Regions from separate parts of the Consotaella aegiceratis genome, predicted to be linked through region 1. Evidence: predicted binding sites of a transcription regulator. Region 1 holds the regulator's gene; each other region holds the start of a gene.
What was found. Region 1 encodes PhoB, which activates phosphate uptake and scavenging genes when phosphate is short. Its sites were predicted from a motif close to TGTCATNNANCTGTCAT; they were not measured.
Positions count from the first base shown of each region.

Region 2: a site for PhoB is predicted at 6,446-6,462, ahead of SMD10_RS05635 (CehA/McbA family metallohydrolase). Genes of this name have one in related genera too.
Region 3: a site for PhoB is predicted at 2,300-2,316, ahead of SMD10_RS15105 (YdcH family protein). Genes of this name have one in related genera too.

Region 1 is NZ_JAZHFT010000013.1:70,770-80,509, reverse strand. It holds partial or broken gene SMD10_RS11385 (Hsp33 family molecular chaperone) at 1-674, opposite strand, end outside; gene argF (ornithine carbamoyltransferase) at 697-1,629, opposite strand; gene SMD10_RS11375 (aspartate aminotransferase family protein) at 1,638-2,849, opposite strand; gene SMD10_RS11370 (GcrA family cell cycle regulator) at 3,278-3,817, shown strand; gene SMD10_RS11365 (GNAT family N-acetyltransferase) at 3,867-4,328, shown strand; gene SMD10_RS11360 (GNAT family N-acetyltransferase) at 4,363-4,854, opposite strand; gene phoB (phosphate regulon transcriptional regulator PhoB) at 4,916-5,650, opposite strand; gene phoU (phosphate signaling complex protein PhoU) at 5,655-6,395, opposite strand; gene pstB (phosphate ABC transporter ATP-binding protein PstB) at 6,412-7,158, opposite strand; gene pstA (phosphate ABC transporter permease PstA) at 7,240-8,559, opposite strand; gene pstC (phosphate ABC transporter permease subunit PstC) at 8,556-9,740, opposite strand, start outside.
Region 2 is NZ_JAZHFT010000005.1:62,694-72,433, reverse strand. It holds gene fdhF (formate dehydrogenase subunit alpha) at 1-399, shown strand, start outside; gene SMD10_RS05660 (CerR family C-terminal domain-containing protein) at 679-1,410, shown strand; gene hlyD (secretion protein HlyD) at 1,407-2,411, shown strand; gene SMD10_RS05650 (ATP-binding cassette domain-containing protein) at 2,408-4,150, shown strand; gene SMD10_RS05645 (ABC transporter permease) at 4,147-5,286, shown strand; gene SMD10_RS05640 (ABC transporter permease) at 5,288-6,397, shown strand; gene SMD10_RS05635 (CehA/McbA family metallohydrolase) at 6,615-7,682, shown strand; gene SMD10_RS05630 (CehA/McbA family metallohydrolase) at 7,699-9,078, opposite strand; gene SMD10_RS05625 (ABC transporter ATP-binding protein) at 9,172-9,740, opposite strand, start outside.
Region 3 is NZ_JAZHFT010000022.1:21,395-31,134, forward strand. It holds gene SMD10_RS15095 (CHASE domain-containing protein) at 1-1,006, opposite strand, end outside; gene SMD10_RS15100 (sulfite exporter TauE/SafE family protein) at 1,231-1,995, shown strand; gene SMD10_RS15105 (YdcH family protein) at 2,060-2,233, opposite strand; gene SMD10_RS15110 (YdcH family protein) at 2,438-2,641, shown strand; gene purE (5-(carboxyamino)imidazole ribonucleotide mutase) at 2,638-3,141, shown strand; gene SMD10_RS15120 (5-(carboxyamino)imidazole ribonucleotide synthase) at 3,138-4,223, shown strand; gene SMD10_RS15125 (GNAT family N-acetyltransferase) at 4,260-4,493, opposite strand; gene ykgO (type B 50S ribosomal protein L36) at 4,635-4,760, shown strand; gene SMD10_RS15135 (tetratricopeptide repeat protein) at 4,923-5,573, shown strand; gene SMD10_RS15140 (MarR family winged helix-turn-helix transcriptional regulator) at 5,790-6,326, shown strand; gene SMD10_RS15145 (response regulator transcription factor) at 6,775-7,452, shown strand; gene SMD10_RS15150 (sensor histidine kinase) at 7,449-8,822, shown strand; gene SMD10_RS15155 (LysR family transcriptional regulator) at 8,810-9,682, opposite strand.

The DNA.
Region 1 (9,740 bases):
TCCTCGACGCCCTCGGGGACATCGCCGCCCGGCAGGTCCGGCAGGCGCATGCGCTCCGGCGCATCCGGCAGAAACTGGGCGATGAGGCCGCCGGCCCGCCATGTTTCGCGGAAGCCGCCTTCCTTTTCCCGCCGGGCGATCTTGGCGACGGCCAGGCGCACCGTGGTCGGGATCTGCTCGGACTGGCGGAACTAGGTCTCCGCCACCTCTTCGAGCGACTCGCCGTGCAGCGGAACGACACCCTGATAGCGCTGCATATGAGCGCCCTGATCGACGGTGAGCGCCAGCACGCCGTCGCCCAGAAGCTCGGCAGCCGTACCCAGCGTGCCGGCCTCGGCCACCTTCTCGGCGTCGAAACGGGCATAGGCGCGCACGTCCGACGGTGTGGAGAAGTCGACCACCAGAAGATCGACCGGTCCGTCGCTCTGCGCCTGGGCGATGAACTTGCCCTCGAATTTCAGCGAGGTGCCGAGCAGCACCGTCAGCACAATCATCTCGGCGAGCAGGCGCGACACCGGCTCGGGATAGTCGTCGTGGCGCGCCAGGATCCGGTCGAGCATGGTGCCGAGTTGCACGGCGCGGCCGCGCGCATCGAGCGCCTCCACCTGAAAGGGCACGACCGCGTCGTCGCCGGCATGGCCGAAATCACCGAGCCTGAGGTTCACGTCCGTCATAGGATCACGTCAGCCGTTCGCGTCAATCATCGGCAAGCACCTTGCCGAAACACCAGGCCATCACCGACTTCTGCGCATGCAGGCGGTTTTCCGCCTCGTCGAAGACAACCGATTGGGGACCGTCGATCACGGCGTCGGTCACCTCCTCGCCGCGATGCGCCGGCAGGCAATGCATGAAAAGCGCATCCGGCTTGGCATGGCCCATCAGCCACTCGTTGACCTGATAGGGCATGAAGACGTTGTGGCCACGGGCCTGCGCCTCGCGCCCCATCGACACCCAGGTGTCGGTGACGACGCAATCGGCATCCGTGACCGCCTCTACCGGATCGTCGGTGAGCACGATCTTGGCGCCCCTGGCCCGCGCGCTCTCGACATAGCGCATGTCGGGGCCGGACCCCTCGGGCGTCGCGATCTTCAGCTTGAAGTCGAAGGCGGCCGAGGCCTCGATGAACGAGTTCAGGACGTTGTTGCCGTCGCCCGACCAGGCGATCGTCTTGCCGGCCACCGGCCCGCGCTTTTCCTCCAGAGTGAGCAGATCGGCCATGATCTGGCACGGATGCGTGTCGTCGGTCAGCCCGTTGATCACCGGGATCGTCGCGTATTCGGCCATTTCCAGCAGGCGCTGATGCCGGGTCGTGCGGATCATGATGACGTCGACATAGCGCGACAGCACGCGCGCCGTGTCGGCGATCGTCTCGGAGCGGCCGAGCTGCATCTCAGCACCGGACAAAAACAGCGTCTCGCCGCCGAGCTGGCGCATGCCGACATCGAAGGAGACGCGCGTGCGCGTCGACGGCTTGTCGAACACCATGGCGAGCACCTTGCCGTCGAGCGGCTTCGGCCCGTCGCGGCCGAGCGCCTTGCGCCTGGCGGCATCGTTCAGGATAGAGCGGAGCTCGGTCTGGCTGGTCTCGGCGATATCGAGGAAATGCCGGGGCTGTTGGGACTTGGACATGGGCTCACTCATCCAACTTGCCGCTCTGTCTCTGATGAAAGGGAGGCGGCGGCGGCCTCGATCCGGCCCGTCGCCTCGCGGACCTCGTCCGCCTTGATGATCAGCGGCGGCAGCAGGCGCACGACATTCTCGCCGGCCAGCGCCGTCAGGACGCCCTGGTCGCGCAGCGCGGCCGCAAAAGCCGCATTGCCGAGCTTGGGCTTGATGCCGAGCAGCAGCCCCTCGCCCCGGACATCCTCGATGATTTCGGGATACCGGTCCTTGAGCGAGGCCAGCGACTGCTTGAAGAGCAGCGAGACGTCCCGGACATGCTCCAGGAAGCCGTCGGCGAGAACGACATCGAGCACGCCGTTGCCCACCGCCATGGCCAGCGGATTGCCGCCATAGGTGGTTCCGTGGGTGCCGGGCGTCATGCCCCGCGCCGCATCTTCCGTGGCCAGACAGGCGCCGAGCGGGAAGCCCGCTCCGATGCCCTTGGCCACCGCCATGATGTCCGGGGTAACGCCGGACGCCTCGTGCGCGAACAGCCGGCCGGTGCGGCCCATGCCGGTCTGCACCTCGTCGAGCACCATGAGCAGACCGTGACGATCGCACAGGTCGCGCAGTGCCCGCATGAACTCCGGCGATGCGGCACGGATGCCCCCCTCGCCCTGGATCGGCTCGATCAGGATACCGGCCGTCGCCTCGGTGACCGCCGCCTCGACCGCCGCAATGTCGCCGAACGGCACCTGATCGAAGCCGTCGACCTTGGGGCCGAAGCCTTCCAGGTATTTGGCCTGACCGCCGGCGGCGATCGTCGCCAGCGTCCGGCCGTGGAAGGCGCCTTCGAAGGTGATCAGGCGATAGCGTTCGGGACGGCCCTCGACGTAATGATAGCGCCGCGCCGTCTTGATCGAGGCCTCCAGCGCCTCGGCGCCGGAATTGGTGAAGAACACCCGGTCGGCGAAGGTCGCCTCGACCAGCCGCTCGGCCAGCCGCCGCTGCCCCGGGATCTCGAACAGATTCGAGGTGTGCCAAAGCTTTTCCGCCTGGCTCTTCAGCACCTCGACCAGATGCGGATGGGCATGGCCGAGCGCGTTCACCGCGATGCCGCCCGACAGATCCATGAAACGGCGACCGTCGTCGGTGTAGATCCAGACGCCCTCGCCTCGCTCGAAGCGCAGATTCACCCGGGCGTAGGTGGAATAAAGCGGCGAATGCTCTGCGGACGTCGGGGCCATGGGCTTAGCTTCTTCAAGAAATGCGGGCCGTCTCCGAAACACGGAAGCCTGCCGCTAAGGCAGGCTTCGACGACACCACCGTACATGCATCTAAAGAAAGATGCGTATACCACGGCCCCGTGGCAAATTGTCAATGAAAGTCCCGCCGCTGCGCGATCATGTCTCGTCGCGATCGGCCGTCCGATCGCCATGTCGGAGCCGTGCCACCGAGCCGACAAGCTGGGGAAAAACCGATAAACCGATTCGTCAGGGCCGCCCGACTCTTGTCAGCGAGTCAGCCGATGGGCTAAATTTAGATTAACACAAGATTTGGTGCGGCAGACTTTAGTTATCGAGTACATATAGTACCATGTCCCCTGGGATCTCGATCTCGGGACGATAATGGATTCCGAACGCCGCACCAGCGAGCCAATTTAGGAGCTTTCTGGATGAGTTGGACTGACGAGCGGGTCGAGCTTCTCAAACAGCTTTGGAGCGAGGGGCTGAGTGCCAGTCAGATCGCCGCTCAGCTTGGCGGCGTCAGCCGCAATGCCGTCATCGGCAAGGTCCATCGGCTGAAGCTCGAGGGTCGGGCCAAGGCGCCGGCGGTCAGCCAGGCCGCCAATTCCGGCAAGGTGGTGGAGCCCATCGTCGAGGATACCCGGCGCGTGGAAGCGACCGTGCGCATCGCGCAGCAGCGTCCGGCGGCGGTTCCGCGCTCGGTCGGCGCGACGGCGCTCAAGGCCGAGCCCATGACGGACCTGGTGGCCGAAACCGTCGAGGAGCCCCGCAACGGCGAAGTCGTGCCGATCTCGCGCAACCTGACCCTCGTGCAGCTGACCGAGCGGACCTGCAAATGGCCGCTGGGCGACCCGCTTTCTGAAGATTTCCGCTTTTGCGGCAACCATGCGGGCGACGGCTCGCCCTATTGCACCTACCACGCCAAGCTCGCCTTTCAGCCGCCCTCCGAACGGCGGCGCGTTCGCTGAGCCGTCGTCTTTCCTCCCGTCGAAATCCTCGTAGCCCTGCGGTGCTGCGATGAGCAACGCCGTCGCGTGGCGCACCGCCCGGTTGGGTGATGCCGCAGCGGTCCGCGAGCTGACCCGCCGCGCCTATGCCAAGTGGGTCCCGGTGATCGGCCGCGAGCCCTTGCCGATGACCGCCGACTATGAGATGGCGGTCGCCGCCCATCGCATCGATCTCGCCGAGCGGGAGAGTGTGCTTCTGGGCCTCGTCGAGCTGGTTCTCCACCCCGATGCCCTGCTCATCGAGAATGTCGCCGTGTCGCCCGAGCATCAGAAACAGGGCCTGGGCCGACTTTTGATGGCGCGCGCAGAGACGGTGGCGGCCGAACTCCAGTACCGGCTGATCAAGCTCTACACTAACAAGGCCTTCGCCGAGAACGTCGCCTTCTATGAACGCCTTGGCTATGGGATCGACCGCGAAGAGCCGTTTCGCGGCGGCACCACCGTCTACATGAGCAAGCGGCTTTCGGCCTGAGGTCGGAACGGCGGCCGGACGCCCAGGCGGCGGCTCAGACTTCCGAGTCGAGACGCCGCCCCATGACGACCACCTGCGCCTTCACCGACAGCATGATGTCGGCCTCGACTTCACCCAGATCGGAAAATCCAGCTTTTCGATAAAAAAGAAGGGCCGCAAGGCTCGTCTTCAGCACCTGGACTTCCAGTCTCCGGCCGGAGCATGCCGCAGACACGGCCGCGAGCAGGCTTTCGCCGATCCCCTGACGCTGAAATGCGGGATGGACGTACATGCCCCATAGATAGGCCGTCCCTCCCCGCTCGGCGAAAATCGCACTGCCGACGATCATGCCGTCGCACACGGCACACAGCGCCGTTTCGTCGTTGCCTGAGATCATCGCCGAACAGCCCTGGTCGCGAAGCTGCGCAAGCATCTTGTCGGTGGCGGGCCGGCCGAGTTGCCCTTCATAGGTGGCAATCCATGTCTGCCGCCAGAGATCGACCAATGCCGAACCATCGTCCAGTCTATAGGGTCGGGATCGAGCCATTCATCGAAAGACACTTGCCGGCGCCGCTGCCCGTCGTCAACGCCGCGGAAGTGCCCGAGCCTCAATTGCTCGCGGCGGCCCCGTCGACACGGGCCGGCATCTTGGCCGCGAAGTGCTCGTCCAGGGCATAGCCGGCGCCGCGCACGGTGCGGATCGGATCGCGCTGGCGACCGCGGTTGATCGCCTTGCGCAACCGTCCGACATGGACGTCGACGGTGCGCTCGTCGACATAGATGTCGCGGCCCCAGACCCCGTCGAGAAGCTGCTCGCGGGAGAACACGCGGCCGGGCGCCTGCATCAGGAATTCCAGGAGTTTGAACTCGGTCGGCCCGAGCTTGATCTCGCGCCCCGCCCGGCGAACCCGGCGCGTCTCGCGATCGAGATCGATGTCACCCGCGGCGAGCTGGCTGGCGATCTTCTCCGGCTTGACGCGCCGCAGCATGCCGCGAACCCGCGCCAACAGCTCCGGCGTCGAGAACGGTTTGACGACATAGTCGTCGGCCCCCACCGACAGGCCCCGGACGCGTTCCGATTCCTCGCCGCGCGCCGTCAGCATGATGATCGGCAGGCGCTCGGTTTCCGCCCGGGTCCGAAGGCGCCGGCACAACTCGACGCCCGACAGGCCGGGCAGCATCCAATCGAGGATGAGAAGGTCGGGAACGTCTTCCTTGAGGCGCAGGTCGGCTTCGTCGCCGCGCATGATCGTGTCGACCGAATAACCCTCGGCCTCCAGGTTGTATCGAAGGATGAGGCCCAGAGCCTCCTCGTCCTCGACCACCACAATACGTGCGTTCATGCGGCTAACCCTCGACGTCCGTCGTCGCTGCCCCCTCCTCCGGCGGAACCACCATGGAGGCCGTGCGGTCCCCCTTGGGGCGTTCCATCGGCATCTGGGCGCCGGTGCGGATGTAGTAGATCGTCTCGGCGATGTTGGTCGCGTGATCGCCGATCCGCTCGATGTTCTTGGCGCTGAAGAGCAGATGCGTGCAGGCCGAGATGTTGCGCGGATCCTCCATCATGTAGGTGAGGAGTTCGCGGAAGATCGACGTATACATGGCGTCGATCGCCTCGTCCTTGTCGCGGATCATCTCGGCGCGGTGATAGTCGCGCGTGGCGTAGGCGTCCAGAACCTCCTTGAGCTGCTCCAGCGTCAGCTCGGACAGGTGCTCGATGCCGCGCACCAGCTGCAGCGGCTGCGGATGGTCGTGCACGGCGATCACCCGCTTGGCGATGTTCTTGCCGAGATCGCCGATGCGCTCCAGGTCGTTGGAGATGCGGATGGCGCCGACGATCTCGCGCAGATCCTGCGCCATGGGCTGGCGCTTGGCGATGGTGAGGATCGCGCGCTCGTCGAGCTCGCGCTGGGCGGCGTCGAGCAGCGCGTCCTCGACGACGACAGATTCCGCCATCGGCAGGTCGTTGCGCGTCATCGCCGTCACCGAGCGCTCGACCAGCCGCTCGGCCTGGCCGCCCATCTCGCAAATCCGGCGAACGATATAGCGCAGCTCTTCGTCGTACGATCTGACGGTATGTTCTTCCATGGTGCCTCCTGCCGGCTCAACCGAAGCGGCCGGTGATGTAATCCTGGGTGCGCTTGTCGTCCGGGTTCTGGAACATCTTCTCGGTCGGGCCGACCTCGACCAGATTGCCGAGATGGAACATGGCGGTTCGTTGGGACACACGCGCCGCCTGCTGCATCGAGTGGGTGACGATGACGATGGTGAAGTTCTCCTTCAGCTCGTCGATCAGTTCCTCGACCTTGGCGGTGGCGATCGGATCGAGCGCCGAGCACGGCTCGTCCATCAGGATCACCTCGGGCGAGACGGCGATGGCGCGGGCGATGCACAGACGCTGCTGCTGGCCGCCCGACAGGCCTGTGCCCGGTTCGTTGAGGCGATCCTTGACCTCCTCGAACAGGCCGGCGCGCCGCAAGCTTGTGGCGACGATCTCTTCGAGCTCCCCCTTCGACCGGGCGAGTCCGTGCAGGCGCGGTCCATAGGCGACATTGTCGAAAATCGATTTGGGGAACGGGTTCGGCTTCTGGAAGACCATGCCGACACGCGCGCGCAGTTCCACCACGTCGAGGTCGGGCGCGTAGATGTCCTCGCCGTCGAGCGTGATGGTGCCCGTCACCCTGGCGATGTCGATCGTGTCGTTCATGCGGTTGAGGCAGCGCAGATAGGTCGACTTGCCGCAACCGGACGGCCCGATGAGGGCCGTCACCTGGTTTTCGGGGATCTCCAGATCGACATTGTAGAGCGCCTGCTTTTCTCCGTAGAAGACGCACACGTCCTTGGCGTCCATCTTCACCGGCCAGTTGGCCCTGGTGACCGGCTCCTGAAATTGCGTCGGCACTGTCTGTTCCATGGCAAGGGTCCGTTGCTGCTACCAACGCCGCTCGAAGCGGCGGCGCAGAAAGATGGCCGTCAAATTCATGGCGGCGAGGAAGAGAAGCAGGATGATGATGGCGCCCGACGTCCGCTCGACGAAGGCGCGCTCGGCTTCGTTGGCCCACATGTAGATCTGCACCGGCAGGGCCGTCGAAGCATCCAGCGGCGTGTCCGGATAGTCGGCGACGAAGGCGACCATGCCGATCAGAAGCAGCGGCGCCGTTTCACCCAGCGCCTGGGCGAGGCCGATGATCGTGCCCGTCAGGATGCCCGGCAGGGCGAGCGGCAGGACGTGGTGAAAGACCATCTGCATCTTCGAGGCGCCGACCCCGAGCGCGGCGTCGCGCAGCGAGGGCGGGACGGCCTTCAACGCCGCGCGCGTGGCGATGATCACCGTCGGCAGCGTCATCAAGGTGAGCACCAGGCCGCCGACGATGGCCGCCGAACGCGGCAGGCCGAACCAGTTGATGAACACCGCCAGGCCGAGCAGGCCGAAGACGATCGACGGCACGGCCGCCAGATTGTTGATGTTAACCTCGATCAGATCGGTCCATCGGTTCTTCGGCGCGAACTCCTCCAGGTAGATCGAGGCCGCGACGCCGATCGGCAGCGCCAGCACCAGCACGATCAGCATCATGTAGAACGAGCCGACGATGGCGACGCCGACGCCCGCCGTCTCGGCGCGGCTGGATGCTCCGAAGGTGAACAGGCCCCAGTTGAAGCGCTGCTCGAGCCGACTTTCGTCCTTCAGCTTTTCGACCCACTGAAGCTGTCGGTCGCTGATCGGCCGCCGGCTTTCGTCGACCGAGAGGTCGTATTGGCCTTTCAGGGCGCTGTCGAGCTCGGAACTGGCATAGAGCCAGACCTCCCGCGTCTTGCCGATCAGCGTGAGATCGGCCATGACCATCTCGCGCAGATCGACGCGCACCCCGGTCGAAATCAGCTTGCTGGCTTCCGTCACCGCGCTGCGGTCTTCGGGATCGATGCCGAGAGCAGCGACGAGGCCTTCGCGGGCGAGCTTCGGATAGTCCGCCATGCGCAGGGCCATCTGGTCCTTGCCGCCAGTGCCCTTGGGATCGATCACCTGTTCCGAAAAGGTGATCGGGACATGGATCTCCGTCTGCCAGAAGGCTGTGTAGCCCTTGGAGAAAACGCTCCAAAGCAGTGCGATCAGGGCGAGGATGCCGATCGCGATGGCCGCCATCCCATAGAAGCGGAAGCGCCGCTCGGCGGCATAGCGCCGTTTGATGCCGATATCTCGCCGGGCCGGGGCAGCGCTGGCCGCGCGATAGCCGTTGGCGGTCGCGTCCGTCATTCGTACTGCTCCCGATATTTGCGCACGATGTAGAGGGCGAAGATGTTGAGGCAGAGCGTGATGACGAAGAGCGTCATGCCCAGCGCGAACGCCACCAGCGTCTGCGGCGAGGTGAACTCCAGGTCGCCCGTCAACTGATTGACGATCTTGACCGTCACCGTCGTCATCGCGCGGAACGGATCGGCCGTCAGGTTGGCTGCAACGCCGGCGGCCAGCACCACGATCATGGTTTCACCGATGGCGCGCGAGGCGGTGAGCAGCAGCGCCGAAACGATGCCCGGAAGCGCGGCGGGCAGGATCACCCGCTTGATCGTCTCAGACTCCGTCGCGCCCAGCCCCAGCGATCCGTCGCGCAGGCTTTGGGGCACGGCGGTAATGACATCATCGGACAGCGACGAGACGAAGGGGATCAGCATGATGCCCATCACCAGGCCGGCCGTGAACACGCTCTGGGCCTGGATGAAACTGGCGTAGTTGCCGGTGACGAGCCCGGCCAATTCGGCCGAAAGATCACGCAGGAAAGGGCCGACCGTGATCAGGGCGAAGAAGCCGTAGACGATGGTCGGGATGCCGGCCAGCACCTCGAGCAGCGGCTTGACGATCGATCGGGTCCGGCCGTCGGCGTATTCGGCCATGAAGATGGCGGCGAAGAGCCCCACCGGCACCGCGAGCGCCATGGCGACGGCGCTGATGTAGAGCGTGCCGGCGAACAGCGGGATGAAGCCGAACCGGCCGGCGACGCCGCCCGAACCGGCCCCCGCGAAGCCCGGATCCCACACCGTTCCGAAGAAGAAGTCCTGCGGCGGCACGCGTGAGAAGAAATCGAAGGTCTCGAAGATCATCGACAGGACGATGCCGACCGTGGTGAGAATGGCGATCGACGAGCAGACGATCAGGCCGGTGCGCACCACCGCCTCGACGCCGTTGCGGGCCCTCAGCCGCACCGCCAGCCGCCGATAGCCCCAGATGGCGCCGAGCAACGCCAGCACGATCACCACGGCGGTCATCAGCCAGCGGCTTACGTCCTCCAGATGGTTCTGGCGCAGCGCCAGCGGGATCATGAAGCTTTTCGAGGAGGAGGCGACGGGCATGCCGCGCCGCTGCAGAAGCGGCACCAGTTCCTCGATCGTGGTGGTTTCGGAAACCTGGTCGCGCTCGTCGGACGGCAGCAGCCGCAGACC
Region 2 (9,740 bases), on a different contig from region 1:
AATTGCTCGGCGCTGCAGACGCTGGCCGACGAGCCGGGCTTCGTGACGATCAACCCGAAGGATGCCAAGCGGCTCGGCATCAAGGATCGCGAGCTGGTTCATGTCTCGTCGCGTCGCGGCAAGATCATCACCCGGGCGCAACTGACCGAGCGCACCAACGAGGGCGCGGTCTACATGACCTATCAATGGTGGATCGGCGCCTGCAACGAACTGACCGGCGAAAGCTTCGATCCGACGTCCAAGACGCCGGAATACAAGTACAGCGCCGTGAAGGTCGAGCCGATCGCCGATCAGGCCTGGGCCGAAAGCTACGTTCAGGAAGAGTACGCGACGCTGAAGGGCAATCTGCGCGGCGCGGTGGAAAAGAGCGCTCAGATGAAGGTGGCCGAAGTCGCCTGACGATGATGCGGATGGAGGGGCGACCAAGGCCGCCGCTCCCGACGCCGTTGCTCCTCCCTTGACCGGTCGCCTCTAACGAGGCGGTCGTCGTCCCGTCCAAAGAGATCCGGTGCCGGCGATCCGTCGGCGCCGGATCTCTTGTTTTTGAAGGATGGATCGGCCTGCTGTGGTCCGGTCGCAGACGGCAATCGGGACCCGCATCGCTCCCATCCAGCCAGCTCGTCGCCAAAAATAAATCAAACGATTGACTTATTCTGTAGGCAGGCCTATGTTGCGACCATGGATGCGAACGACGAGAACACTGATGGTCGTGCCCGTGCCGGCGGCCGGGCGAGGGGGGCACAGGCCCGAAGCGACGCGACGCGCGACCGGATTCTCGCGGCCGCCCTGGACGTCTTCGGGCGCATGGGCTTCGAGGGTGCGACGACCCGCAGCGTGGCGAACGCGGCGGGGGTGAACCTCCAGGCGATTTCCTACTATTTCGGCGGCAAGGAGGGGCTTTATACGGCGACGGCCGAATATCTGGCCGCCTTGATCGGGGTCCATATCACGCCGCGCCGGATCGAGATCGCCCGGCGCCTGGCCGAGCTGGACGCGGCCGGCGAAGCGCTGTCGGAGGCCGAGGCTCGGCTTATCCTGCACAGCGTCCTCGAAACCGTGGCCAGCATCTTTCTCGGCCGCGAGGCGGATGTCTGGGCGCGTTTTCTGGTCCGCGAGCAGATGGAGCCGACCGAGGCGTTCTCGAAGATCTACGACGGCGTCATGGGACCGATGCTCGCCGCCGTCGGCCGCCTGATGGCGACCATCCTGCACGAGGACCCGACCTCCGATTACATTCGGCTGCGCACCCTCTCCTTCGTCGGCAACATCCTGATCTACCGGATCGGCCGTGCAACGGTTCTCCGTCAGATGAGCTGGGACGAGATCGGCGAGGCGGAGGCTGCCGAGGTCAAACGCATCGTGCATGGGATCATCGACGACCTGGTTCCTGTCGGGGAGGCAACGCGATGAGGCGCGTCGTTCCCATCATTGTCGCCCTGCTCGTGGCTGGCGGGGCCGCCGGCTGGTGGTTCGACGTTCCGGCCCGGCTCGGATGGACCGAAGAGGCCGAACAGGAATTCGTCCTTTACGGCAATGTCGATATCCGGCAGGCGACCTTAGGCTTTCGCGTCTCGGGCCGCATCGCCGGCCTCTCCGTCGACGAGGGCGATGCCGTGAAGGCCGGCGACGTGTTGGCCACTCTCGACGCACGCTCCTACGAGTCCGCCTTGCGGGTCGCCCAGGCGAATGCCGCGGCTTTGCGCGCGACGCTGGACAAGCTTAAGGCCGGACCGCGGCCGGCCGAGATCGCCCAGGCCAAGGCGACGTATGACCAGCATCTGGCCAGTGTGCGCTATGCCGATTTGGCGCTGACGCGTGCCAAGCAGCTTCGCCAGCAGGGAACGGTCTCGCAAGGCACCCTCGACGAGGCCGAGGCGACGTCGGACGAGGCGAAAGCCCAGGCCGAAGCCGCCAAGAGCGCGCTGAACCTCCTGGAGGAGGGGACGCGCGCCGAAGAGATCGCCGCCGCCGAGGCACAGCTTCGCGCCGCTGAGGCCGAGGTCGAGACCGCTTGCCTGTCGCTCGAGGACGCGCGTCTCGTCGCGCCGAGCGATGGCATCATTCTCTCTCGGGTCGAAGAGGAAGGCGCGATCGTCTCGTCGTCCGATACCGTGTTCGTCCTTTCGCTGACCAGGCCGGTCTGGGTGCGTGCCTATGTGGGCGAGCCCGATCTGGGCCGGGTCCATCCCGGCATGGCGGTTCGCGTCGCCTCCGATACCCGGCCCGGCCAGAGCTACGAGGGGACGGTGGGCTTCATTTCTCCGGTCGCCGAGTTCACGCCCAAATCGGTCGAGACGCCGGAATTGCGCACCGATCTCGTCTATCGGCTGCGCGTGGTGATAGACAATCCGGGGCCGGACCTGCGGCAGGGCATGCCGGTGACGGTCCAACTGGAGGACGCAGGATCATGAGCGGGCCGGCTGGACGAGAGGACGACGCCGTCGTCCGCCTCGACGGCGTGACGCAAATCTTCGGCGAGGCGGCGCCGGCGCTCGACGGTGTGACGGCCGAGGTCCACCCGGCTCAGATCACCGGACTGGTCGGTCCCGATGGCGCCGGCAAGACGACCTTGATCCGTTTGATGACGGGCCTGATGGTGCCCACCCAAGGCCGCATCGAGGTGCTCGGCTTCGACACGCGCACCCGTGCGGCGGCGATCCAGTCGGCGATCGGCTACATGCCGCAGCGCTTCGGCCTCTACGAAGACCTCTCCGTGCAGGAGAATCTCGATCTCTATGCCGATCTGCGCGGCTTGCCGCGCGCCGAGCGGCCGCAAATCTTCGACGAATTGCTGACCTTCACCGATCTTCGGCGTTTTACGGCGCGCCGCGCAGGACGGCTGTCCGGCGGCATGAAGCAGAAGCTCGGCCTTGCCTGCGCGCTGCTGAAGAAGCCGCGTCTGCTGCTGCTGGACGAGCCGGGCGTCGGCGTCGACCCGCTGTCGCGGCGCGATCTCTGGAAGATGGTGGAGGATCTGACCAAGGAGGGCGTCAGCGTCCTGTGGTCGACGGCCTATCTCGACGAGGCGGAGGCGTGCGATTGCGTCCTTCTGCTCAACCAGGGCCAGTTGCTGTTCAGCGGCCCGCCGGCCGATCTGACCGACCGTGTCGCCGGCCGCGTCCTTCGCATGTCCGGCCTGCATGGCCGCCGGCGACAGGTGCTCGCCCGGCTGCTCGATGCGGAGGGCGTGGTCGATGGCGTGATCCAGGGCGAGGCCTTGCGTCTGGTCGCCGCCGAGGGCGCGACGCTGTCGGTCACGCCGGACGAGCCGGAGGCGAAGATCGCGCCGATCCCGCCACGTTTCGAGGACGCCTTCGTCGACATGCTGGGCGGCGGTCCCGGCGGTCGATCCCGCATTGCCGAGGTTCAACGTGCCTTCGAAGGCGACGGAACTCCGGTGATCGAGGCGCGGGGTCTGACCAAGCGGTTCGGCGATTTCGTCGCCGCCGACCACATCAGCTTCGAGGTGCGTCGCGGCGAGATCTTCGGCCTGCTCGGGCCGAACGGCGCCGGCAAGTCGACGACCTTCAAGATGCTCTGCGGATTGTTGACGCCGAGCGACGGCGAGGGCCGGGTCGCCGGACTGGACCTGCGCCGCGAAGCGGCCGAGGCGCGCAATCGGCTCGGCTACATGGCCCAGAAGTTTTCGCTCTACGGCGACCTCACCATCGCGCAGAACCTCGACTTCTTCGCCGGCGTCTACGGCCTTTCGCGGGCCCGCCGCCGCGAACGGACCGCACTCATGACCGAGCTGTTCGAGTTTTCGCGCCATGCCGACCAGGCGGCGAAGGACCTGCCTCTCGGCCTGAAGCAACGGCTGGCGCTCGCCTGCGCGCTGATGCACGAGCCCCAGGCCCTGTTTCTCGACGAGCCGACGTCGGGCGTCGATCCGATCACCCGGCGCGAGTTCTGGACCCACATCAACGGCCTCGTCGAAAAGGGCGTGACCATCCTCGTCACCACGCACTTCATGGACGAGGCGGAATATTGCGATCGCATCTCGCTGATCTATCGCGGCCAGTCGATCGCGCTCGGCTCGCCCGACGATCTGAAGAGGAAAGCGGCGACGCCCGATCGTCCCGATCCGACGATGGAAGATGCCTTCATCGCCCTGATCCAGGACACCGAGCAACGGAGGGAGGCGGCATGAGCAGCGGTGCGATCGCCGGCGGCCGTGGCTTTCGGCTGTTGTCGCTGGTTCGCAAGGAGAGCCTGCAGGCGATGCGCGATCCGAGCACGCTGCTCATCGCCGTCCTCCTGCCGCTGATCCTGTTGTTTCTGTTCGGCTACGGCATTTCGCTCGACGTCGCGCGCACACAAGTGGCGTTGGTGGTCGAGCAGACGACGCCGGTGACCGAGGATCTGGCCGCGAGCTTTTCCGCCTCGCCCTATTTCGCGGTCTCGGTCGGTCGCGACCGGCGAGAATTCACCGACGATCTTGTGCTGGGCAAAGTGCGCGGGATCGTCGTCGTTCCGGCGTCCTTCGCCACCGACTACGATGCCGGCCGTACGCCCGAAATCCAGGTCATCGTCGACGGCAGCGATCCCAACACCGCGAATTTCGTGCAGTCCTACGCCCGGGCGACCATCGCCAACTGGCAGGCGCAGAGACAGGCACAGGCGGGGGCGGCGGCGCGCAGTCCCATCGAGATCGAGACGCGCTTCTGGTTCAATGCGGAGTTGACCAGCCGCTACTTTCTGGTGCCGGGGGCGGTCGCCATCGTCATGACGCTCGTCGGCACGCTGCTGACCTCGCTCGTCGTCGCGCGCGAGTGGGAACGCGGCACCATGGAAGCGATGATGGCGACCCCGGTGACCGCGGCCGAACTGCTGATCGGCAAGGTGCTGCCCTATTTCCTGCTCGGGCTTGCCGCGATGACCTTGTGCGTGTTGCTTTCGGTGTGGCTGTTCGATGTGCCGTTCCGCGGTTCGATCCTGGCGCTCTACAGCCTGTCGGCCGCTTTCCTGATCCCGGCGCTCGGCCAGGGACTGTTGATTTCCGCCGCGACGAAAAACCAGTTCCTGGCCTCCCAGCTTGCGCTGATCACCGGCTTCCTGCCGGCCTTTCTGCTGTCGGGCTTCATCTTCGAAATCAACTCGATGCCGACGGTCGTCCAGTGGATCACCTACGCCGTGCCGGCGCGCTATCTGATCCCGAGCCTCCAATCGGTGTTCCTGGCCGGCGACATCTGGCCGATGTTCCTGCGCGCCATCGGCGCCATGCTGGCGATCGGCGCCATTTTCTTCGTCCTGGCGGCGCGCAACACAAGAAAGCGGATCGCCTGAGATGTGGACGCGGTTGAAGGCGCTCATCATCAAGGAGCTCCTGGCGGTGCTGCGCGACCCCAAGAGCCGTGTCATTCTGATCGTGCCGCCGATCATGCAGCTGCTGGTCTTTTCCTATGCGGCCACGCTGGAAGTGCGCAATGTCGACGTCATGGTCCTGAATCGGGATCGGGGCGCCTGGGGGCAGGAATTCGTCCGGCGCGTCGAGGGTTCGACCACCTTTCGCACCGTGACGGTTGCGGAAAACCCCGCCGAGATCCGTGACGCCATCGATCGTCAGGCAGTGATCGCCGCCGTCCAGATCGGCCCGGATTTCTCGCGCGACATCGAGGCCGGCTCGCCCGCCGACCTGCAGATCATCCTCGACGGACGCCGCTCCAACGCGTCGCAGATCGTCTCGGGATATCTGTCGCAGATCGGTACGACACTCGCCGCCGAGACGCCGCTCGGTCAGCGGGCCGCCAGCCAGGCGATCGCCGTGACGCCGCGCAACTGGTTCAACGCCAATCTTATCTTCCGCTGGTTCATGGTGCCCAACCTCGTGGCGTCGATCTCGCTCTTGATTGGGCTGATCGTGACGGCGTTGTCGATCGCCCGCGAACGCGAACTCGGCACCTTCGATCAATTGATGGTCTCGCCGTTGCGCGTGCATGAGATCCTGATCGGCAAGCTGGTGCCGCCGATGCTGATCGGGCTGTTCCACATGACCGCCTATGTGATCGCGGCCGTCTTTCTGTTCGGCGTGCCGCTGCGTGGCTCGCTGCTGCCGCTCTACGCCAGCGGGCTCTTCTATCTCGCGGCGGTCGCCGGCATCGGGCTGTTCGTCTCTGCGCTCGCCGCCACCCAGCAGCAGGCGATCCTGGGCGCCTTCCTGTTCATGGTTCCGGCGATGCTGCTATCGGGCTTCGCGACCCCGATCGAAAACATGCCGGAGTGGCTGCAATGGATCACGGTCATCGATCCGCTGCGCTATTACCTGGTCATCGTGCGCGGTGTGTTCCTGAAGGACATTCCCTTGCACGAAGTGGTGCAGCAGACGGTGCCGCTGGTCCTGATCGCGGCCGTGGCGCTGGCGGGGTCGGCATGGCTGTTTCGCCGCAGCCTCGAATAGGAAAGCCGCGGTCTGGGTTACCGTCGCGGGGTTCGTTTCGGCGAAGAATGCCGTTAAAGCGTCATGCAACAATGATAGCGCCACGCCGGCTTATATGGCCATGAGCCGCCGAACCCGACCCGGCCCAAAAACAGATCGGTCTTCACGACCGTCTCGACGAAAAGCGATATCGACGATGATCCCCGGCATTCCTGAATCCCTTCCGCAAAACCCCGACATGACCGACGGGGTGTGGCTGAAGGGCGACTGGCATCTTCACTCGCGCCACAGTCTCGATTCGACGAACAATCCCGAAGCCAAGATCATCGGTTTTGCCGAAAGGCTCGGCTTCGACTATCTGGCGATCACCGATCACGACGTGCATGTCGGCGGGGACGTCGCCCATCATACGTGGAGCGATCCGGAGTTCAGGTCCGACACGCTCCTCCTGTTCCACGGCGCCGAGCTGACGGCGGCGCGCGGTCACGTCAACATCCTCTCGGCCGAGCCCTACGACCACCAGAGCGTCTTCGATGCGCGCGACGACCGCGATTGGAACATCCTGGCGCTCAAGCAGAGGCTTGGCGTCCACATGTCGGCCAACCATCCGAGCACCAAGAACCACTACGGCTATTCCTTCGATCTGGCCGATTCCGTCGAGATCTGGAACACCAGCGTTTGGCCGAAGAACGTCCCCGGCGTGCGGATCTGGGACGACATGCTGAAGTCCGGCCGCATGCTCGGGGCACGCGGCGGCAGCGACTCCCATCACGGCGTGCCCGACACGCCCGAGCAGACGACGCCGCTCAGCATCGAGGCGACCGCCAACTATGTGGGAACACCGACCACCTGGATCTTTGCGAAAGAGCGGACCAAGCCGGCGATCCTCGATGCCCTGGTCCGAGGGCGCGCTTCGGTCAGTGCGAACCCCTGCAATCCCCGCGTCGAACTCTATGCCGACCGCGACCGGGACGGCGTGATGGACATGATGATGGGCGACAATGCCAAGCCCGATGGCAGCCCGGTGACCTTCGAGGTCCGGCTGGTCGGGGGCGGCATTGCCGGAGCGTGCTATACCGTCCGGGTGGTCAAGGATCGCGAGGTGTTCGGCCTCTTCACCACGGATGCCGAGACCCGGTCGGTGCAGTTCACCGACACGCCGGGAAAGGACGTGAGAAGCTACTACCGGGTCGAGGTGGAAGGCCCCCAGACGCCCTATCCCGAAGTGCCGAACTCGATGGCGTTGAGCCTCAACATGATCGGCCTGTCGAACCCGATCTATTTCAATTACGATCCGAACTTCTGAGGCGACGACCGCTCGATCAGCGCCAGGTCTGTGGCTCGGTGCCGATGAAAACGGGATTGGTCAGCGCGTGAAGCTCGCCGGCCGCATCGCGCAATTCGAAGACGAACCAGTCGCCGTCCTTTGTCGTGAATGCCACCTCGACCTTCGCCGAACCGGCGACCGGCCAGCTCTCGACCTCCAGGGCATTGTGGATCAGGCGCAGTCGAAATGCGCCGCCGCCGTTCGTGACCCGGCTGACCGAGCAGGCCAGCGTCGCCGCACCGGCCGCCATCAGGTCTCCCATGCTGCAGGTCTCGCCACTCTCGGAGACTGCCGAAACCTCCATCCGCGGACCGCTGGTCACATAACAATGGCCGGAGCGGATCGCCTGCAGAATTTCGGCTTCCGTGTTGTCCTGGGCGCGGACCATCAGCACAGCCAGCCGGTCGGTCGCCGGACGCCGCCGATGCGTATCCGTGCCGGTGGTCGCGCGCATGCGATAACCCGCGTTGAGCCAGCGATAGAAGAGCCGCACGGCGAGCTCGTTGCGAAGATCGTTCGTGTGCCAGGGGCCGTTCCAGATCTCGACATGGCGGACGGGGCCGGGAAACACGTCGGCATAGGCCCAGCGGCATCCCGTGCAGAACGGATGCCCCTCGGCCTTGGGATGCGCGATGACGAAGAGCTTCTCGTCGGCCGTGATCTTGTCCGCCAGCCCGCTCATCGTGCTGCCGTCCTTGACCCGCCACTCGCTCCATTCGCGCGTGCCGAGCACGAGCGCGTGGCCATGGAAGGTGGTCAGCTCCTCGCCGCCGAGAATGGTGATGCGCTCGCCGGCGCGCGCTGCGAGTTCGGCCAGTCCGGAAACGGTGTTGTGGTCGGTCAGCGCCACGAAGTCGTGTCCGCGTTCGAGCGCCAGCTCCAAATAGTCGGCGACGCTGAGCCCGCCGTCGGAATGAAGCGTATGCCCATGCAGGTCGCCTTGATACCACCCGGGACCGCGCCGGCGGTTTCCCTTGACGGCCGCGATGGCTGGCTCGGCCTCGGAACAGGGCGCTTCGTCCGACCATTCGACGTCGATGCGGTAGGCGACTGAGCCCGGTGCCAGCACGCGATGGACGTCGATCTCCACGGTCCAGTCTCCCGCCTCGATCGGTCCGGGCAGATAGCCGGGTGAGGCCCAATCCTGCGAGATGATCGGGCTCTGGTCGGCGTTGTTGTGTCGCGTGCCGCGTGCGCCGTTCGGGCCATAGACCGAGATGCTCAATTGATGCGGGATGTCGCCGACGCCGGGATGCTTCGGTTCGTGCGTGAAGCGCGCCTTCAGCGTTCGCACCCCGGCGGGCACCATAAAGCTGTGGGGTTGGTGGGTCGCCATGGCATCGAGCGTCAGGCGGCCTTCAAACACGATCGTCATTGTCTGGTCCGTTGGGCTGCCGGCGGCCGGCGAACGACGGCGAACCGTGCCGCCGTGCCATGTCGGCCGATGGAAAGGGGAGGGGCCGCCGCCTTAGTTAGGGCCCCGGAGGCCCGACAGCGAGATTTCGGACTTGCGATGGCAGGCCGTCACGTGGTCCGCGCCGTCGTCTTCGAGCGCCGGGGGCGCGTGGCGGCACAGATCCATGGCAAACGGACAGCGCGGAGCGAAGGAACAGCCCTTGGGCAAGGCCATCGGATTGGGAGGATGTCCGCCGATCGGCCGCCGCTCCGGCTTTTCGGCGCGGTATTCCGGCGTCAGCACCGAGCCGAGAAGCGCTGCCGTATAGGGGTGACGGGGCCGGTAGTAGATCTGGGCGGTGTCGGCGACCTCGACCACACGTCCGGCATACATCACGGCGACACGATGGGCGACGTTGGAAACGACGTTGAGATCGTGCGAGACGAACAGATAGGTGAGCCCGAGCTCGGTCTGCAGATCCCGAAACAGATTGAGGATCTGCGCCTGCACCGACACGTCGAGCGCGGACACCGGCTCGTCGGCGATGATGATCTTCGGATGCGGCGCCAGCGCGCGGGCGATGCCGATCCGCTGGCGCTGTCCGCCCGAAAAGGTGTGCGGGTAGCGGTTGGCCTGGGACC
Region 3 (9,740 bases), on a different contig from region 1:
CCGCTTCGGCACGCCGTGCCTGGAGGAACGCCAGAACCGCGAGAAGCATCGACAGCGCCAGGCCGAGCACGGCCAGCAGGACCGCCGGCATATCGGATGCCGTCTGCCGGAAGCCGCCACTGGGCGCGATTTCGACCAGCCAGGTCTGGCCCGCGACATCGATGCTGCGTTGCGTCGCAAACTCCGGGGCTCCGGCTTCAGCCGACGACAATCCGGCGGCGGCCGTGTCGACCATCAGCATCTCGGGCGTGACCCGGCCGTCGTAGATCTTGAGGGTCAACGGCAAGGACGGACCGGAGGACAAGGCCGCGGCGATGAGATCGCCTACCCGGAACGGCGCATAGACGAAGCCGCCCGCCTCTAGGATCGCCTGCGTTTCATCCTGCGGCCTTTCACCGACGTTCCACGGCAGATAGATGAGAAAGCCGGTCTGACGGTTCTCGTCGATCTCCTGCACCAGTTCGACGGGGGCGGTTGCAGACGGCGCACCGCTCACCACCGAGCGCACCATGGCCTCGCGCCGGATCGCGTTGGCGAACATGTCGTAGCCGATCGCCGCCTGGTTGCGCCGGTCCTGCGGCTCCAGAAGCACGATCGGCGTACGCGCCGGCTGATCGGTGTCCGGCGGCCAGACGCCCTGAGCCAGGCCGTAGGTGTCGCGAAGAAATTCGCTGACCTCAGCCGTGTCGTCGGACAGGACGGCTTCGGCATATCCGATGCCCTGGATGCCGCCGTAACGATGCGCGAGATCAAGCCCGGCAACGTAGGCCCGGAAGCCGTCGCGGTCGTGCAGGCCATTGGTGACGAGGAGATAGGCGCGCGTCGCCTCGAGCAACGAGACATGCAGATCGAGGCGGTTTTCGATCCGGCTCACCGCATCGTCCGCGAAGCCTTCGAAGCGCAGCCGGTCACCCTCCGCGCTCGAACGCCAGACCAGCGCCGCGAGGGCAAGCGCAAAAGCGCTGGAGACGACCAGGATGGTCGCCGGGACGAGATATTTCCGCAAAGCGCGCGAGTCCCGTTGATGAAGACTTTCGAATTCCCGTCGAAAGGGCAAGCCGCCATGGAAATCAAGCGAAAACTCTGCGTGCCGCCGACCAATCCGCACGAACTCAATGGACAGTCGCCTTCGCCATGGTCGATTTCCTGTCCGGAAACGCCCGGCGCCCGCCCTTGCCTCCGACGATGCGAGCGCCTATCGATGACGGCTCTCCCGCCGTTCAGGCTGCCATGATTATCACCGATCCGTACTTCTATCTCTGCGCCATTCCGGCCGTGATCCTGGTGGGTCTCGCCAAGGGCGGTTTTGGCGGTTCGATGGGCATCGTCGGCGTGCCGCTGATGGCGCTCGCCATTTCGCCGGTGACGGCAGCCGGCATCCTGCTGCCGATTCTGGTCTTCATGGATTGGATCGGGCTGTTCGCCTGGCGCGGCACGTTCGATCGCAGGGTGCTCGTGACCATGCTGCCGGCCGCGCTGGTCGGCGTCGCCGTCGGCTACACCACCGCCGCCTTGATCCCGGAGACGGGCGTGGAGCTGGTGATCGGCCTGCTGGCCGTCTGGTTCGTTCTGGAGTGGTTCTTCGTGCTGCGCCACCGCACCGAGGAAAAGCCGCAATCGACACCGCGCGGGATGTTCTGGGGCGCGATCACCGGCTTCACCAGCTTCGTCGGCCACGCCGGGGGGCCGCCGTTCCAGGTCTACGTCCTGCCGTTGCGCCTGGCCCCGACGCTGTTCGTCGGCACGTCGGTGATCCTTTTCACGACCATCAACGCGTCCAAGCTCCTGCCCTATTACCTGCTGGGCCAGCTTTCGACGGAAAACCTCCTGACGTCGGCGGTGCTTCTGCCGCTCGCACTGGTGGCCACCCTGGCCGGCGTCTGGCTGGTGAAGCGGATCGATCCGAAGCGCTTCTATGCCTTAACCTACAGCTTGCTCATCCTCGTCGGTCTCAAGCTCGCCTATGACGGCGCGGCAGGCCTCGGCCTATGGTGATCCGGCCTTCTTGAAAAGGCCGGGCTGGACGCGACACGCGCCGCATCCAGCCTCGCTTCCAGGCTTATTGATACTTGGTACGCAGCTTTTCGATCTCGTCCTTCAGCTGAAGCTTGCGCCTCTTCATGTCGTTGATCTCGGCATCGCTCATGGCTGGCTTTGCTTGCGCCGCCATGATCTCCTGATCAAGGGCAGCGTGCCGCTGTTCCAGCGTCGCAAGACGGACATCCAAGGACATGGTACCTCCTTCTGATCGTTCTCCCGTTGCGCCGCGCATCGGGAGGCTGCATGAGCACCTTTAAGGTGTCATAAGAGGGTCACACTGTCGAACGGCTTTTTTGCGACTGTTTCATGATTCCTTTCCGGCTGGTATGGCGTGCGAACCGTCGTTAATCCTTACCGGAAGGCCGATTGGACGGCGGCATAAACAGAGGAAACACGGATGTCGGATCAGGAGCAGGCAGTCCTTCGATTGCAGCTCGCGCGGCTGCGCCAGGAGCACGCCGATTACGACGCTGCGATCAGCGCCATGGTCAGGGTCGGCAGCGACCCGCTGCAGGTCCAACGCATGAAGAAGAAGAAGCTGGCGATCCGCGACAGGCTGAGGGAAATCGAGGACCAGATCATCCCGGACATCACCGCATGAATCTGTCCACCGGGCCGGCCGATGTCGCGGTCATCATGGGCAGCCAGTCGGACTGGTCGACCATGCGCCATGCCGCCGATACGCTGGATGAGCTGAAGGTCAGCTTCGCGGCGCGGATCGTCTCGGCCCATCGCACGCCCGAGCGCATGTACGAATTTGCCCGCAGCGCCCGGGAGCAGGGTTTCAAGGTGATCGTTGCCGGCGCCGGTGGCGCGGCCCACCTGCCGGGCATGACGGCTTCGCTGACGCCGCTGCCGGTGCTCGGCGTGCCCGTCGAGAGCCGTGCCCTGTCCGGCGAGGACAGCCTGCTGTCGATCGTCCAGATGCCCGCCGGCGTGCCCGTCGGCACGCTTGCCATCGGTCGGGCCGGCGCCGTCAACGCGGCGTTGCTGGCGGCCCGCATCCTGGCGCTGTCCGACCCTGAACTCGCGGAGCGGCTGGATCGCTGGCAGCGCGCCCGCGCGGCCGCCGTCGCCGAAGTGCCGGATCCAACCGAATGAGCCTTTCCGTGCTCGGGCCCGGCGCGACGATCGGCATCGTCGGAGGAGGACAGCTCGGCCGGATGCTGGCGATGGCCGCCGCGCGCCTCGGCTTTCGAACCATCGTGCTCGACCCCGATCGGCATTGCCCGGCGGCGCAGACCGCCGGTGAGACGATCGCCGCCGCCTTCGACGATCCGGTGGCGCTGATCAAGTTGGCACGCCGCGCCGACGTCGTCACCTATGAATTCGAGAACGTGCCGGTGGCACCGATGCGTCGCGCGGGGCAGGACGTTCCCGTCTATCCGCCCGTCGACGCGCTGGAGATCGCCCAGGACCGGGTCACCGAAAAGGCCTTCCTCAACGGCATCGGCCTGACGACGGCGCCCTGGCGGGCGATCGACGATCCGCAGGAGCTCGACCACGCGCTCCAGGACCTCGACGGCCCCTGCATCCTGAAGGCGCGCCGGTTCGGCTACGACGGCAAGGGCCAGGTGGCGATCGACCGCAGCGGCGATCATGGCAACGCCTTCGCCCAGCTCGGCGGCGTGCCCAGCATCCTGGAAAAGCGCATCGCCTTCGTGCGCGAGCTGTCGGTGGTCGCCGCACGCAGCCCCACCGGCGAGATCGCCAGCTTCGATCCGGCGGAGAACGTGCACCGCGGCGGTATCCTGCGCACGTCCACGGTGCCCGGCTCGATTTCGCCGACCACGGCAGCGGCGGCCCGCAAGATCGCCGCGACGATCCTCGAACGGCTCTCCTATGTGGGCGTGATCGGGGTCGAACTCTTCGAGACGGCGGACGGCCATCTCCTGGTCAATGAAATCGCGCCGCGGGTCCACAATTCCGGCCACTGGACCGAGGCCGCCTGTACGGTCTCCCAGTTCGAGCAACACATCCGCGCGATCGCCGGACTGCCGCTCGGCTCGACGGCGCGTCACTCCGACTGCGTGATGGAGAACCTGATCGGCGACGAAGCCACGACGGCCTTCGCCTTTCTCGCCGAGTCGCATCTGATGCTCCACCTCTACGGCAAGGGCGATGTCCGGCCAGGGCGCAAGATGGGCCATCTCACCCGATTGACGGGACCGGCGGGCACCTGAGGCGACCGACCTCGGGTCACCCGTCGCCTCTGCGGGTCAGGCGCTCCGCAGCGGCTTGCTCATGATCACGCTTCGATAGGTCTTTCCGCGCCATTGGACGGTTTCGGCCAAGGCGAAACCCTTTCGGCCGTACCAGTCGATGAGATGATGGGCGCCTTCCGAGGTGTCGAGGGCCAGTTCGCTCGCACCACCGTCCACGGCCCGCCGCTCGGCCTCGTACAGCAGGCGATTGCCGACGCCCCTGCCCTGCTGGTCCGGACGGACGACCAAGACGAAGCACCCAGCGTTGACATTTCCCTGTCACAGGGTTATCTCGCCGCAATCTCAAGGCGCGCCCTGGCGGCGCGCTTTTCGTTGTGGCGGTCGGGGGTATCCCGTCGTCGACGGATGATTTGCCAGACGGTCAGCACCATGAAGATCAAGAACTCGCTGAAAGCGTTGAAGTCCCGTCATCGGGCAAACCGGTTGGTCCGGCGCAAGGGCCGTATCTTCATCATCAACAAGCAGGCGCCGCGCTACAAGGCTCGCCAGGGCTGAGACGACTCGCGGGGCGGCTGAACAAGGCGTCTCGTCGGCTCGTCGGGCCTGACATTCCTCGCCGGAACGCCGGCGGGGGCGATGGCGGCTATCGGCGCGATCCGAGCCGATTCACGGCGTTGTCACTTTGACGGCGCGCATCGGCGGACTACTCTTGTCCGCATGCGCGCTTTTATCATCGGCTCCGCGATTCTCTTGGCCCTGTCGACCGCACCGGCTTCGGCGCAGGACATGCCTGCGGCGGGGCTGGACGAGACGTTGGGTTTGGCACCGCCCAGCCAGGACAAGTCGGATGACGAGGGCGTGGCGCTGGGCCAGCCCACCGAAACGCGGCAGCAAAAGCTGGACGCGCTGTTCGCCGAACTGAAACGCGAGCCCGCGGCACCGAAGGCGGCGCGCATCGCCTCGCGAATCCAGTCGTTGTGGAATACGAGCGGCAGCGCCACCATCGACCTTCTGATGCAGTGGTCGGCCGAGGCCATGGCTCAGGACGAATCGGCTGCCGCGCTTGACCTCCTCGACCAGGCGGTGGCTTTGCAGCCCGATTACGCCGAAGCCTGGAATCGCCGCGCCACGCTCCATTACACCCTGGAAAATCTAGGCAAGTCGCTGGACGACATCCGCCAGACGCTGTCCCGCGAGCCCCGCCATTTCGGCGCGCTGATGGGCCTCGCCGCGATCCTCGAACAGCTCGGCAAGGATCAACAGGCGCTCGACGTCTACATGCGGGTGCTGGAGGTCTATCCGGCCAACAAGGGCGCGCAAGAGGCCGTCGGCCGACTGTCCGAGGACATGGCGGGCCAAGCCACCTGACCCTCTCCGGGCCGGTCCGTCCGCCGGCGAAGGCGAAGGCGAAGGCGCCGAGCGACGCGCCGCCAGTCGCCCGCTTCGAGATCATCCCTGACGCCTGACAATATCCCGCCCCATTCGATCGGGCCTCGGGCCATCGGGTCTTATGCCGATCAGCCCTCCATTCATTCTGCCTAATGTGACAGGAATCTGACAGGTTCGCCGTGGCACTCCCAACTCGTGGCCGACGCCACGGGCAAAAAAAGAAAATCTCAGGAGTGTGAGGCGGATATGTTTGATACCACGGACCAGGACTTCGAAACCGGTTTCGCTTTCCTGTTGACGGACATCGCCCGGATGTTCCGCAACGCTCTGGACAAGGAAATCGTCGTGAGCGGCATCGGGCTGACGCCCGGCCAGATTCGTACCCTCGCGCATATCGACCGAAATGGCGGTATCCGCCAGACCGCGCTGGCCGACATCATGGGCGTCGAGCCGATGACGGTATCGGCCTTCATCGACCGCCTGGAAGCCCAGGGGCTGGTGGTACGCGAGACCGACCCGTCCGACCGCCGCGCCAAGCTCGTCAGCGTGACGGAGAAGGCGGAAGCCGTTTTCGAACAGGTTCGCCCGGTCGTGTCGCAGGTCTTCGAGCACATGATGCAGGACATCGACGTCGATGGACGCACGGCTCTCGCACTCTGCCTCGGCCATATGCGCGAGCGGCTGTCCAGCACCCCGGCGCCCGTGATCCCGCTGTCCAGGGCGGCCGCCTGAAAGGCTGTCGACTAGCGATCGCCGGCAAGGCCCCCGCGACCTCGCATCGAGAAGCGACGTCCACCTCCCAAGCACGCCGGCTCCGGTGCGCAGGATCGCGCGCCGGAGCTTACGACCGATCAGGATGCGGTTCCATCGACGGTTTACGACGATGATCTTTCCAATGACACAGCAACAGCTTGCCGCCCCCAACAGAACCTTTCGGCTGCGTCGGTATCCGGCCGCCGGCCGTGGCGGCATTCTCGACGAATTGTCCCGGCGGTTCGCCTCGGCGCCACCCGATCTCAGACGATCTCCCGATGTCAGACCGTTGCGAGTGAAACCGTCTTGCGAGGCTCGCCTGTTGACAGAGCGGCCGACCGGCGATGGCGGCAGACGATGGGGTTGGACTGCGCGTCAGAATCTGGTCTAGTGGAGCTGTAACGTGAACGAGGCCCGTGACGAGGGAATGCGCCTCCTTCTGGTGGAAGACAGCGCCAGACTGATGGAACTGCTGACGGAGACGGTGCGTCAGACCGGCTGGCGGATCGACGGCGTCAGTAACCTGGCAGATGCACGCGCCGCGCTGGCGGGCGATGAGCACAATATCCTGGCGCTCGATCTTGGCTTGCCCGACGGCAGCGGGCTCGATTTGCTGCGCGAATTGCGCAGTGCCGGCAATACGATCCCGATCCTGATCATCACTGCGGCCGATGCCGTGGACGCCCGCATCGCCGGTCTCGACGCGGGTGCCGACGATTATCTGACAAAGCCGTTCCACCATCGCGAATTCCTGGCGCGCTGCCGGGCCATCGCGCGACGCGGTTCGTCCGGCGCCTCGCCGGTGCTTACGGCGGGCAACCTGCGCTATGACCCGGCCACGGCGGTCCTGTCATGCAGGGGCGAACCGATCGCGCTGGCCCCGCGCGAACGCCAACTCGCCGAACTTCTGATGCGCGAGGCGGATCGTGTGGTGCCCAAACGCAAGCTGGAGCATGCGCTGTCGGAGTATGGCGACATCCTGAGCACCAATGCGCTGGAGCTCGCGATGTCGCGACTGCGCAAGAAGATCGAGCAGGTGCCGGCCGGAGTGGCGATCGAAACGGTGCGCGGCATCGGCTATCTGCTGCGTACCCTCGACGAATGAAGGAGCGCCACCCCTCTCTCATCCGTATCGTCACGACGCGCGTGCTGCTGTTCGCCCTCGTGGCGATGATCATGCAGACGGGCATCGTCGTCCTGCAGCAGTGGTCCGAGGACACGGAGCTCGCCAGCACCCTGATCGAGGAGGAAAGCGAGGAGATCGGCCGCGCCTATCTGCGGAGCCCCGAGACCTTTCCGAGCCGGGAGGTGGTCGAGCACTATGGCCTCGATCAGCCGCTGAAGGACGGCAAAGGCTACCGCGTCCGCATCCTCCTTCCGGACGGCTCGGTCGCCTACAGCAACTGCCACAGCGACTGTCCCTTTTTCATGCGGCACGGAAACATGCCGGACGAGTTCTGGAGCCGCGTCCTGGCTCCCGGCAAGCCGCTGACCGTCGCCGGCGCCCAGACGATTCGCTCCGATCCTGACGCTCCCTTCATCGTCCAGTTCGCCAGTCTCGGCGATCCGGACTGGCTGATCGGCGAGTTGATCCTGCACGAAGTGATCGAGGACATGGTGATCCCGATGAGCGTCATGCTGCTCTTGCTCTCGGTCGCGATGATCTTCTCGATCCGCAACGCGCTGCGCCCCGTGGTCAAGGCCGTCAAGGCGGCGGATGCCCTCGATCCGGCCAGCTCGATGAACCCGTTGCCCACCGAAGGCATGCCGCGTGAAGTTCTGCACCTCACCCTTGCGGTCAACCGGGCGCTTCAGCGGGTGGCCGAGGTGGTCCGCGCCCAGAAGATCTTCTCCGCTTCGATCGCGCATGAAATCCGCACGCCGGTGGCGGTGGTCAAGCTCGAACTCGGCAACATCGCCGGCCCGCGGGCGCGCAAGGCCGAGGCGGATCTGGAAAAGCTCACGCACACGCTGGAGCAGCTGACCGCGCTGGCTCGCCTCGACGTGATCCAGCCGGACGCGTTCACGCCGCTCCCGCTGGGCGATCTGGTCGAGGATGCGGTCGAACACCTCGCCCCTTACGTCTTTGCCAACGGCCGTTCGGTCGAGTTGGAGAAGGAGGCCAACCCGACGGTCCGGGCCGTGCCGGCACTTCTCCTGACCCTTGTCCGCAATCTCGTGGAGAACGCCACGAAGCATACTCCGCCCGGAACCACCATCACGGTGTCGGTCGCTGCGCCGGCCCGCGTGCTGGTCAGCGACAATGGTCTCGGCCTGGCGACGGAAGAGAAGTCCACCGAAGCGGGTATCGGCGTGGTGAAGACCAGCGGCTCGCTGGGCGTCGGACTGAAGATTGTCCGGCGCATCGCAGCTCTCCACGGCGCGGAACTGGCGATCGATTCCGTTGCCGGACGCGGCACGCAGGTCGCCCTCCGGTTTCCGCCGGACGAACTCGAGGCGTCTCAGACCTCCTGATCGCCCCGGCCGCCGAACAGCTCGCGCCTATTCGTGCAGAGCGCCACCAGCCGGTCGATCACCGTGCGGACCTCCGGCCGGTGCCGTTCCTCATCGTGCATCACGATCCAACTGGTGTGTCCGAGATCCTCGATGATCGCGCCGGCGCGAACGAGCCCGGGATCGTCGTCGCCAACGAAGCACGGCAGCACGCCGCGGCCCGCGCCGCTGCGGATGAGGTCGTAGACGAGCCCCGGCGCGTTGGCCCACACGGTGATCCACAGTTCGGGTTGCGCCAGCACCCAGCGTTCGGACGGCACGATGGAAACGTCGCTGCCGAGAGCCACCCAGTTCGGATTCGTCTTGAGGTCGAAGCTTCGGGCACAGTAGGGCGCGAAGGCGACATCGACGAGGCGGCGGCCGGCCAGATTGGCTTGATGCGGGCGGGCGGTGCGGATGCCGATCTGGGTTTCGCGGTGCGCCAGATCGACCGGTATGCTCCCGGATTTGAAGCAGAGGCGAAAACCGTCGCACGGCGTCCACAGGTCGGAGAGGTTGGTCGCCAGGAACCGGGCCATCCAATGGTCTGCCGAGATCGAGACGATCGGCATCTCGTACGGGCCGCCCTTCCATTCGAGTACGGACTGGGCCGCCATCTGCATACCCTTCACCCGGTCGAGCAGCACGCGGCCGTCGGGCGCCAGTTCGTAGCCGGTCTGCCGGCGCAGAAACAAAGTGCGGCCGAGCGTTCGCTCCAGCGCCTGCATGCGCCGCCCCAAGGTCGCCGGGCTCAGCCCGCATTTCTGCGCCGCCGGCGTCAGTCCGCCTTCGGTCGCCACCAGAAAGAACAGGCGGAAATCCTCCCAGCTCTCGTCTTTCACCGGTGAAAAACCCCTTGCGTCGGTGGCCGTAGAGTTCGGTGGTCGCGCCGCCTAGCTT